Regions from separate parts of the Pseudarthrobacter sp. TE9888 genome, predicted to be linked through region 2. Evidence: predicted binding sites of a transcription regulator. Region 2 holds the regulator's gene; the other holds the start of a gene.
The links. The regulator HrcA, encoded in region 2, represses chaperone genes, less so after heat shock. The targets are predictions, from matches to a motif close to TTNGCACTCGNNNNNNNCGAGTGCNAA.

Region 1: the regulator HrcA is predicted to act here: its motif matches at 2,361-2,387, upstream of ACZ9J7_RS03320 (Hsp20/alpha crystallin family protein).

What each region holds. Positions count from the first base shown of each region.
Region 1 is NZ_JBWBRD010000002.1:570,339-574,544, forward strand. Features, by position in the region: gene ACZ9J7_RS03310 (histidine phosphatase family protein) at 1-728, shown strand, start outside; gene ACZ9J7_RS03315 (ADP-dependent NAD(P)H-hydrate dehydratase) at 712-1,650, shown strand; gene ACZ9J7_RS03320 (Hsp20/alpha crystallin family protein) at 1,864-2,286, opposite strand; gene ACZ9J7_RS03325 (hypothetical protein) at 2,497-2,694, opposite strand; gene ACZ9J7_RS03330 (S9 family peptidase) at 2,903-4,206, shown strand, end outside.
Region 2 is NZ_JBWBRD010000002.1:3,668,612-3,672,817, forward strand. Features, by position in the region: gene ACZ9J7_RS17480 (16S rRNA (uracil(1498)-N(3))-methyltransferase) at 1-402, opposite strand, end outside; gene dnaJ (molecular chaperone DnaJ) at 405-1,532, opposite strand; gene hrcA (heat-inducible transcriptional repressor HrcA) at 1,618-2,631, opposite strand; gene ACZ9J7_RS17495 (DUF3097 domain-containing protein) at 2,802-3,653, shown strand; gene ACZ9J7_RS17500 (DUF4870 domain-containing protein) at 3,775-4,185, shown strand.

The sequences.
Region 1 (4,206 bases), 3.1 Mb from region 2:
AGCTGCTGTTGATCCGGCACGGGGAAAGCGAAGGCAACGTTGCGGCCACCGAGGCGCGGGAAGCCGGGGTGGAGGTCATCGAGGTTCCCGCCCGCGATGCGGACGTGAACCTGTCCGGGACGGGACGGGACCAGGCCAAAGCGCTGGGCAGCGCCCTGGGCCGGATCGCTGCGGAGCTGCGGCCGGACGCTGTGGTGTCCTCCCCCTATGCTCGGGCCCGGCAGACGGCCGAGATCGCGGTGGAAACCGCCGGGTGGCCGGTGCAGGTGCACACGGACGAGCGGCTCCGGGACCGTGAACTGGGCATCCTGGACCGGCTCACCCGGCTGGGAGTGGAGAACCGCTACCCGGAGGAATCCGAGCGCCGGGACTGGCTCGGCAAGCTGTACTACCGGCCGCCCGGAGGGGAATCCTGGGCCGACGTGGCGCTGCGGCTCCGGTCCGTCCTGGCGGAGTTGAACAACCTGGGCAACGGACACCGGGTGATGCTGGTGTGCCACGACGCCGTGATCATGCTGTTCCGCTACGTGCTGGAGGGGCTCAGTGAAGAAGAGCTGCTGGACCTTGCCGCCAGGGAAGCCATCCTCAACGCGTCGGTGACCCGGTTCGTCCGCCCGTCCGGCGCGGGCCCGTGGACACTGGAGAGTTTCAATGTTGCCGACCACCTGGCCGAGCAGGGCGTCGCGGTCACGGAGCACGGAGGAGATACCAGTGTCCGGCCGCAGTGACTCCTCTCCCGTCCCCGTAACGCCCTCGCTCCTGCGGGACTGGCGGTTGCCGGCACCGGGCGCTGACAAGTATTCCCGCGGCTCGGTGCTGGTGGTGGGCGGCGCCCGCTCCACCCCCGGCGCGGCACTGCTGGCAGGCGTTTCGGCGCTGCGTGCGGGAGCGGGGAAACTTACGCTGGCCGTGGCGGAGTCGGTGGCCGTACAACTTGGAGTGGCGGTACCGGAATGCGGGGCCATCGCGATGCCGGAAACGTCCGGCGGCTCCGTCAAGGCCGAACTCGATGGCATCTCCTCCTACCTGGACCGGGCGGACACCCTGCTGGTCGGGCCCGGGCTGGACGACCCCGACCTCGCCGGCGAACTGCTGCAGGCCATGCTTCGCCGCGAGGCTGGCCGTGGCGGCGACGGCACCTCCGGCGATCCCGACGGCAGCCAAGGAGGTCCCGCCGTCGCCCTCGATGCCTATGCACTGGCCGCTTTGGTGCACCTGGAGGACCAGCTGGACCCTTGGCGCGGCCGGTTGATCCTCACGCCGAATCCCACCGAAGCGGCGATCCTGCTGGGACGGGACGTGGCGGACCTCGAAAAGGACGTCGCCGAAATCTCTGAACGGTTTGGTGCCGTGGTCAGCTGCCAGGGGCTGATCAGCAAGCCACCGGGGCTCGATGCCGACGGCCCAGCCCTGTGGAAAATCACCACCGGGTACGGCGGTTTGGGCACGTCCGGCAGCGGCGACGTGCTGGCGGGGGCGATTTCCGGGCTCCGGGCGCGCGGCACCACCGCCGCGCAGGCAGCCTGCTGGGGTACGCACCTGCACGCGGCGGCCGCGGACCGGCTGGCCAGCAGGATGGGGCCGCTGGGATTCCTGGCCCGCGAGTTGGCCGATGAACTGCCCGCGCTGATGCTGGAACTCAGCGTCTGAACGCAGGCCCCGGCGGCGGGGCCGGGCGGCCGGATCCCGGACGCGTGTCCCCGGACGCGTGGATGGCCCCCGGCCGGAACCGGGGGCCACCGTGGCGGGAGGTTAAGGCCTACGCTGCCGATGCGCTGTCTGGCGCTGTGGCGTGCACAGAATGGCGATACGCCCCAAAAAGGCAGTCAACAGATGTGCCCGCCTCCCGGTCCTATGGTGAAACTAAGCGGCGATTTCCTGCTTTGCCCCCTTCGTTTCGATCTCGATCTTGCGCGGCTTGGCCTTTTCGGCGACCGGGATCCGCAGCGTCAGGACGCCGGCGTCGTAGCTGGCCTTGACGTGGTCAGTATCCAGCGTGTCGCCGAGGATCAGTTGGCGGCTGAAGACGCCGCGCGGCCGTTCGGAGGCGACCAATTCGGTGTCCTTGTCCACGGGGTCCGGGCGTTCGGCCCGCACCGTCAGGACATTCCGTTCAACATCCAGGTCCACCGAGTCCGCCGTAACGCCGGGCAAATCGAAGGCCACGACGAATTCCTGGTCCTCACGCCATGCATCCATCGGCATCGCCGCCGGGCGTGCAGCCGTGCCGAGGACCTGCTGGGCTAGCCTGTCCAGCTCGCGGAACGGATCGGTTCGCATCAACATGGCTTCCCTCCTCGTAAGAGATGGTCCAACATCATTCCCATATCAGCCGATCTATGGTGGCTGATATAGATTTTTTAGCACTGGAAGACCAGGTCCGCAAGGGTTTCCAGCAGCGGATTCCGGAAGATTTTCCGGCCCCCGCGGGCACAAAAACGGGCCCTTCCAGCTGTGCATAGCAGGCAGTGGAAGGGCCATTTCCGAGGTTGGCGGTCAGTCCCTGGTGGGGTCCGGGCGGAGCGGCGCCGGGCCTGGATCCGGGACGGGCAGCGGGCCCGGGGGCTCCGGCGCGGGGAACGGGTTCGGGGATGGCGGGCCGGGCGGGCGCGGCTGGGTGGGGTCCGGGGAGGTGGGCTCCGGGCCGGGTTCCGGCGGAAACGGCTCAGGTTCGTGCACTGGCGGGATGGTCATGAACTTCCCTTCTCACGCTGGGCGGATGTGCCTTGAACTGACCAGCCTACGCTTGCGCCCCGCCGGCAACCACCCTCCCCTCCCCGGTTGCTCCATCACGACGGCGGGAGGTTTCCACCGTGCGCCCAGTCCCGTCCGGCGCCTGGGCCAGTCACGCAGTCAGCGAACGTCCTGCCGACTTGCCGGAGGCGGTCTATATATTGAATCCATGACCTCCACTTCCCTGCAGGATTCCGCCGGCACTGCGGTCCCGGCTCCCCCGGCCGCCAAGAAGATCCCCACCGAGCGCACCCACCACGGGGAGACCTTCGTGGACAACTACGAGTGGCTGCGGGACAAGGAATCGGCGGAGGTGGTGGAGCACCTGCGGGCCGAAAACGCCTACCAGGAAGCCGTCACCGCGCACCAGGCACCGCTCCGGGAGGCCATCTTCCAGGAGATCAAGGGCCGCACCCAGGAAACCGACCTGTCCGTCCCGCACCGCAAGGAAGGGTGGTGGTACTTCAGCCGCTCCACGGAGGGCAAGGAGTACGGCATCCACTGCCGGGTAAAAGCAAAGGACACCGGGGACAAGGTGGCCGACTGGACGCCGCCGGCCGTGGAGGCCGGGGTGGAAATCCCGGGCGAGGAGATCCTTCTGGACGGCAACGTGGAGGCCGAAGGCAAGCCGTTTTTCTCCGTTGGCGGGACGGCGGTCACCGTGGACGGAAACCTGTACGCCTATGCGGTGGACAACGCCGGCGACGAACGCTTCACGCTGCGGATCAAGGACCTGCGCACGGGCGGCCTGCTGCCGGATGTCATCGAGAACATCTTCTACGGGGTGGCGTTCTCCCCGGACGGCACCCGCCTGTTCTACACCGTGGTGGACGACTCCTGGCGCCCCTACCAGGTGAAGGCGCACGTCCTGGGCACGCCCGTGTCGGAGGACGTGGTGGTGTACCAGGAGGACGACGCCGCCATGTGGCTGGGCTTCGAACTCTCCGCGGACCGCCGCCACCTGGTGCTGGGGATCGGATGCTCGGAGTACAGCGAAACCAGGCTGCTGCGCTTCGACGATCCTGCCGGCACCGTCACCACGGTGATTTCCCGCAACGAGCGCGTCCTGTACGAGGCAGAGCCCTTCCTGCTGGACGGGGAGGAACGCATCCTGCTCACGCACAACCGCGGCGCCATCAACTCGATGGTCTCCCTGGCTGACCCGGCCGAGCTGGAAAAGCCGCTGGCCGAGCAAGCCTGGCAGACCGTCGTCGGGCATTCCGACGACGTGCGGGTCAACGGCGCCGGCGTCACCGCCACGCACCTGGTGGTGTCCATCCGCAAGGACACCATCGAACGCGTGCAGGTGATGGGACTGGCCGGCCTGGGCACGCCCGCCCAGCAGGAGCCCGTGGAACCGGCTTTCGACGAGGAGCTTTACACCGCCGGTGTGGGCGGCTCGGACTATGAATCCCCCGTCATCCGGCTGGGCTACACGTCCTACTTCACGCCGTCGCGCATCTACGATTTCGT
Region 2 (4,206 bases):
CCACTTCGCATGGGCGCGGGCGGCCCTGTCGCCCTTCCAACGGACGATCGACCGTTCGGACTGCCACGGTACGACGGCGTCGATCCCCAGTTCCGTGGCCGTCTCGATCGCCAGCTCGTCGCGGTCACCCTTGGCCAGCGCCTGGACCAGTACCAGCCGGACGTCCGGCCTTTCATCCGTGGCCACGGCGCTGCATTCCACTTCGAGACCGGAAGGGGCAGCTGCGACGACTTTTCCGGTCATGCGGGTGCCGGCGCCGTCGACGATGTCCACCGGCTCTCCCGGCGACAGCCGTTTGACCGTCACGGCGTGGCGTGCCTCAGAACCGTCCAGGACAAAATGGCCGCCAGGGACCATTCCGGCCAGCGAGCCGGCGGGTGTGAAGAAGACGGGATTGCTCACCGCTACAGGTTACCGAACCGGTCCCGGAGCTTGGCGAACATGCCACCGCTGGCGGCGAGCTTTCCCTCGGTGATCTGTTCCCCGCGAAGCTTGGCGAGCTGCCGGAGGAGGTCCTCCTGCGCCGGGTCGAGCTTGGCCGGCGTGTCCACCTGGAGGTGGACCTTCAGGTCCCCGCGGCCGTAGCCGCGCAGGTGGGTGACACCCAGGCCGCGCAGGGTGATGATCTCGCCGGACTGGGTTCCGGGCTTGACGTCGATGTCCTGGGTGCCGTCGAAGGTTTCCAGGTTGACGTCGGTGCCCAGGGCGGCGGCAGTCATCGGGATGTGCAAGGTGGCGTGAAGGTCATCGCCTTCCCTCACATAGGTGGCGTCATTGTTGACGCGGATTTCCACGTACAGGTCGCCGGCGGGGCCGCCCGCAGGTCCCGCCTCGCCCTGCCCCGAGAGCTGGATCCTGGTTCCGGTGGCCACGCCGGCGGGAACCTTGATGGTCAGCGAACGCCGGCTGCGGATTCGGCCCTGGCCGCTGCATTCGTTGCAGGGGTCCTTGATGACGGTGCCGAACCCTTCGCAGGTGCCGCAAGGGGCCGCCGTCATGACCTGGCCAAGAATGGAGCGGACGGCCCGCTGGACCTGGCCGCTGCCGCCGCAGATGTCGCAGCGCTCGGGGTGCGTGCCGGGCCGGCAGCAGGATCCCTCACAGGTGGGGCAGACGACGGCGGTGTCCACTTCGAGCTTCTTGTTCACGCCGAACACGGCGTCGCGAAGGTCGATCCGGACGCTGATGAGGGCGTCCTGGCCGCGGCGGACGCGGGAAGCCGGGCCGGAGGTGCCCCCGGCGCCGAAGAAGGTGTCGAAGATGTCCTGGAATGCGAAGCCCTGGCCCGCGTAACCGGCCCCGCCGAAGCCGTTGTCCGTGCCGTTCTCGTTGCCCGTGGTGTCGTAGATCCGGCGCTTCTGGGGGTCGGAAAGGACCTCGTAGGCGTGAGTTACTGCCTTGAAGCGTTCCGAGGCATCCTCACCGGGGTTTACGTCCGGGTGGAGGGTGCGGGCCAGTTTGCGGTAGGCCTTTTTGATCTCTTCGCCCGTAGCTTCGGGTGAGACTCCAAGGACGTCATAGTGGCTGCTCAAAGTTCGTATCTCTTCCTTGTTGTACTGCGTTCAGTCGGGCGCCCGGCTCTTTGTTCCCGGCCGGAGAATGCTCCGGCCGCGCGGGTCAGGGCCCCAAAATCCTGGAAAGGTAGCGGGCCACTGCCCGGACGGCGGCCATGGTGGTGGGGTAGTCCATCCTGGTCGGGCCGAGGATCCCTACCTTGGCGGCGCTGTCCGGGCCGTAGCCGGTGGCCACTACCGAGGCTTCGGCCAGGCCGTCGTAGGGGTTCTCCCTTCCGATGCTGACGGCAACGCCGCGGTGGTCCTGTGCCATCTCGCTCAGCAACCGCAGCATCACCACCTGCTCCTCAAGGGCCTCGAGTACGGGGCCGATGCTGAGGGGGAAGTCCACGTTGGACCGGGCCAGGTTGGCTGTCCCGGCCATGACCATCCGGTCCTCCCTGGTGTTTTGCGCCAGCCCCTCGAGGCCAAGTGCCAGGGCGTGCGCAGCCTGGCGGTGTGCCTGCGCCGTGCCCGCCACGACGGAAGGAAGGGCCGTGGCAAGCCGGCTCAGCGGCGTCCCGGACAGTGCGGCGAGGAAACGCGTGCGGAGTGCTGCCACGGCGTCGTCGCCCAGGTCCTGGCCGACGTCGATGACCCGCTGCTCCACCTTGCCGCTGTTGGCAATGAGCACCACCAACACCTTGCGGGGGGCAAGCAGCACGAATTCGATGTGGCGCACCAGGGCCTTGCTGAGGTGCGGATACTGGACCACAGCCACCTGGTTGGTCAGTTGGGAAAGCAGCCGGACAGTACGGTCCAGGACGTCGTCGAGATCGTCTGCGCCTTCAAGCAGGGACTGGATGGCCCGGCGTTCGGCTGCAGAGAGCGGCTTGACCGCCGAGATCTGGTCAACGAAAAGGCGGTAGCCCTTGTCCGTGGGAATCCGCCCTGCACTGGTGTGGGGGGCCGTGATTAATCCCTCGTCCTCAAGGGCCGCCATATCGTTCCGGATAGTTGCGCTGGAAACCCCAAGATGGTGCCGCTCAACCAGGGCCTTCGACCCGACCGGCTCGCGGGAGTGGACGTAATCCTCCACGATGGCCCGCAGCACTTCCAGTTTGCGTGGCTCGCTCACTCTCCACCTCCATCCACGGTGCGGGGCCCATGCCCCGCCAGATGCCACCTTGTTAGCACTCGACATGCCTAAGTGCTAACAGTCTATTATGCCTTGGCCCGTTGTTAGCATTGGTACCGCTCCGGGCGAAATTCCGGTGCGGAGGACCTAGCGCTAGGCGGATCGAATCCATGGATTACCAAAACTGGGGGCCCCGCGGCATATCCGCCCCGGCCAAAGCGGAATTGCCCGAGGTGCCGGTGGAGCGGGGCATGGTGCTGGAGGACGTGCAGTCAGGCTGGGTGGGTGCCGTGACGCGGGTGGAAAAATCCGGAGGAATGCACGTGGTTGCCCTGGAGGACCGGCGCGGGAAGTCCCGGTCCTTCAAGCTGGGTTTCGGTTTCCTCCTGGAGGGCCGGCCCATCAGGCTCGTGCCCCCGGCACCACGTCCGGCTGCCGGCGGTCCGGTCGCCGGCAGGACGGCCTCCGGTTCTGTCCGGGTCGCCGGCCAGCGGGCCCAGGTGGCCAAGGCAAGCCGCATCTGGGTGGAGGGCAAGCACGACGCCGAACTGGTGGAAAAGGTCTGGGGCGACGACCTTCGGGTAGAGGGCATCGTCGTCGAACCCCTGCACGGCATCGACGATCTCGCCGCGGCGGTTGCCGGCTTCAACCCCGGTCCCGGCCGGCGGCTCGGCGTCCTCGTGGACCACCTCGTTCCGGATTCGAAGGAGTCCCGCATCGCCGACGCCGTTATGGCCTCCCCCGGCGCGGCCGGGAATGTCCTGATCGTGGGACACCCCTACGTTGATGTCTGGCAGGCTATCCGGCCGGCGGTGCTGGGCATCGACAAGTGGCCTGCCGTGCCCCGTGGACAGGACTGGAAGACCGGGATCCTGAAAGCCTTCGGCTGGCCGCACGCCACCAAGGAAGACATCGGCCTCGGATGGCAGAAACTGCTGGGTACCGTCCGCACATACGCCGACCTGGAAGCATCGCTGCTGGGGCGGGTTGAGGAAGTCATCGACTTCCTCACCGTGCCCTGAAGGGCGGACACTGCCCCCGGAGCCAGTATTCTTGATAGTGCAATGCCGGCTCTCCCAGGGGTATTGCACACCGCACCCGTATTTGACGTCAGCACCACTTGCATCTCCGAAGGAACAGACTGTGGCAGAAAACGCACGTGATCACAGGGACGGCCAAGGCCGCTCCGAGTACCATGGCGTCCCCGCCAATGCCCTGCCGCTCACGGCCAGCGAGGACCGCCAATGGGCCACGCTGGCACATTTCGGCGGGATCCTTGGCTGCGTGCCCTCGCTGCTGATCTACCTGATCTTCCGCGACCGCGGGCCGTTCACCGCGCAGGAATCCAAAGAGGCACTGAACTTCAGCCTGCCCCCCACCATCGCCGCCGTCCTGGCCAACATCCTGGTGTTCATTCCCTACGTGGGCAACATCTTCGCCGTGATCGCAACCCTGATTTGGGTCGCGCTGACCTGTTTCTCCGTGGCCGCAGGGATCCACGTCAACAAGGGCCAGCCGCACCGCTACCAGTACAACCTGCGCTGGATCAAGTAGCGGAGCGGGCCCTCCCCTTGG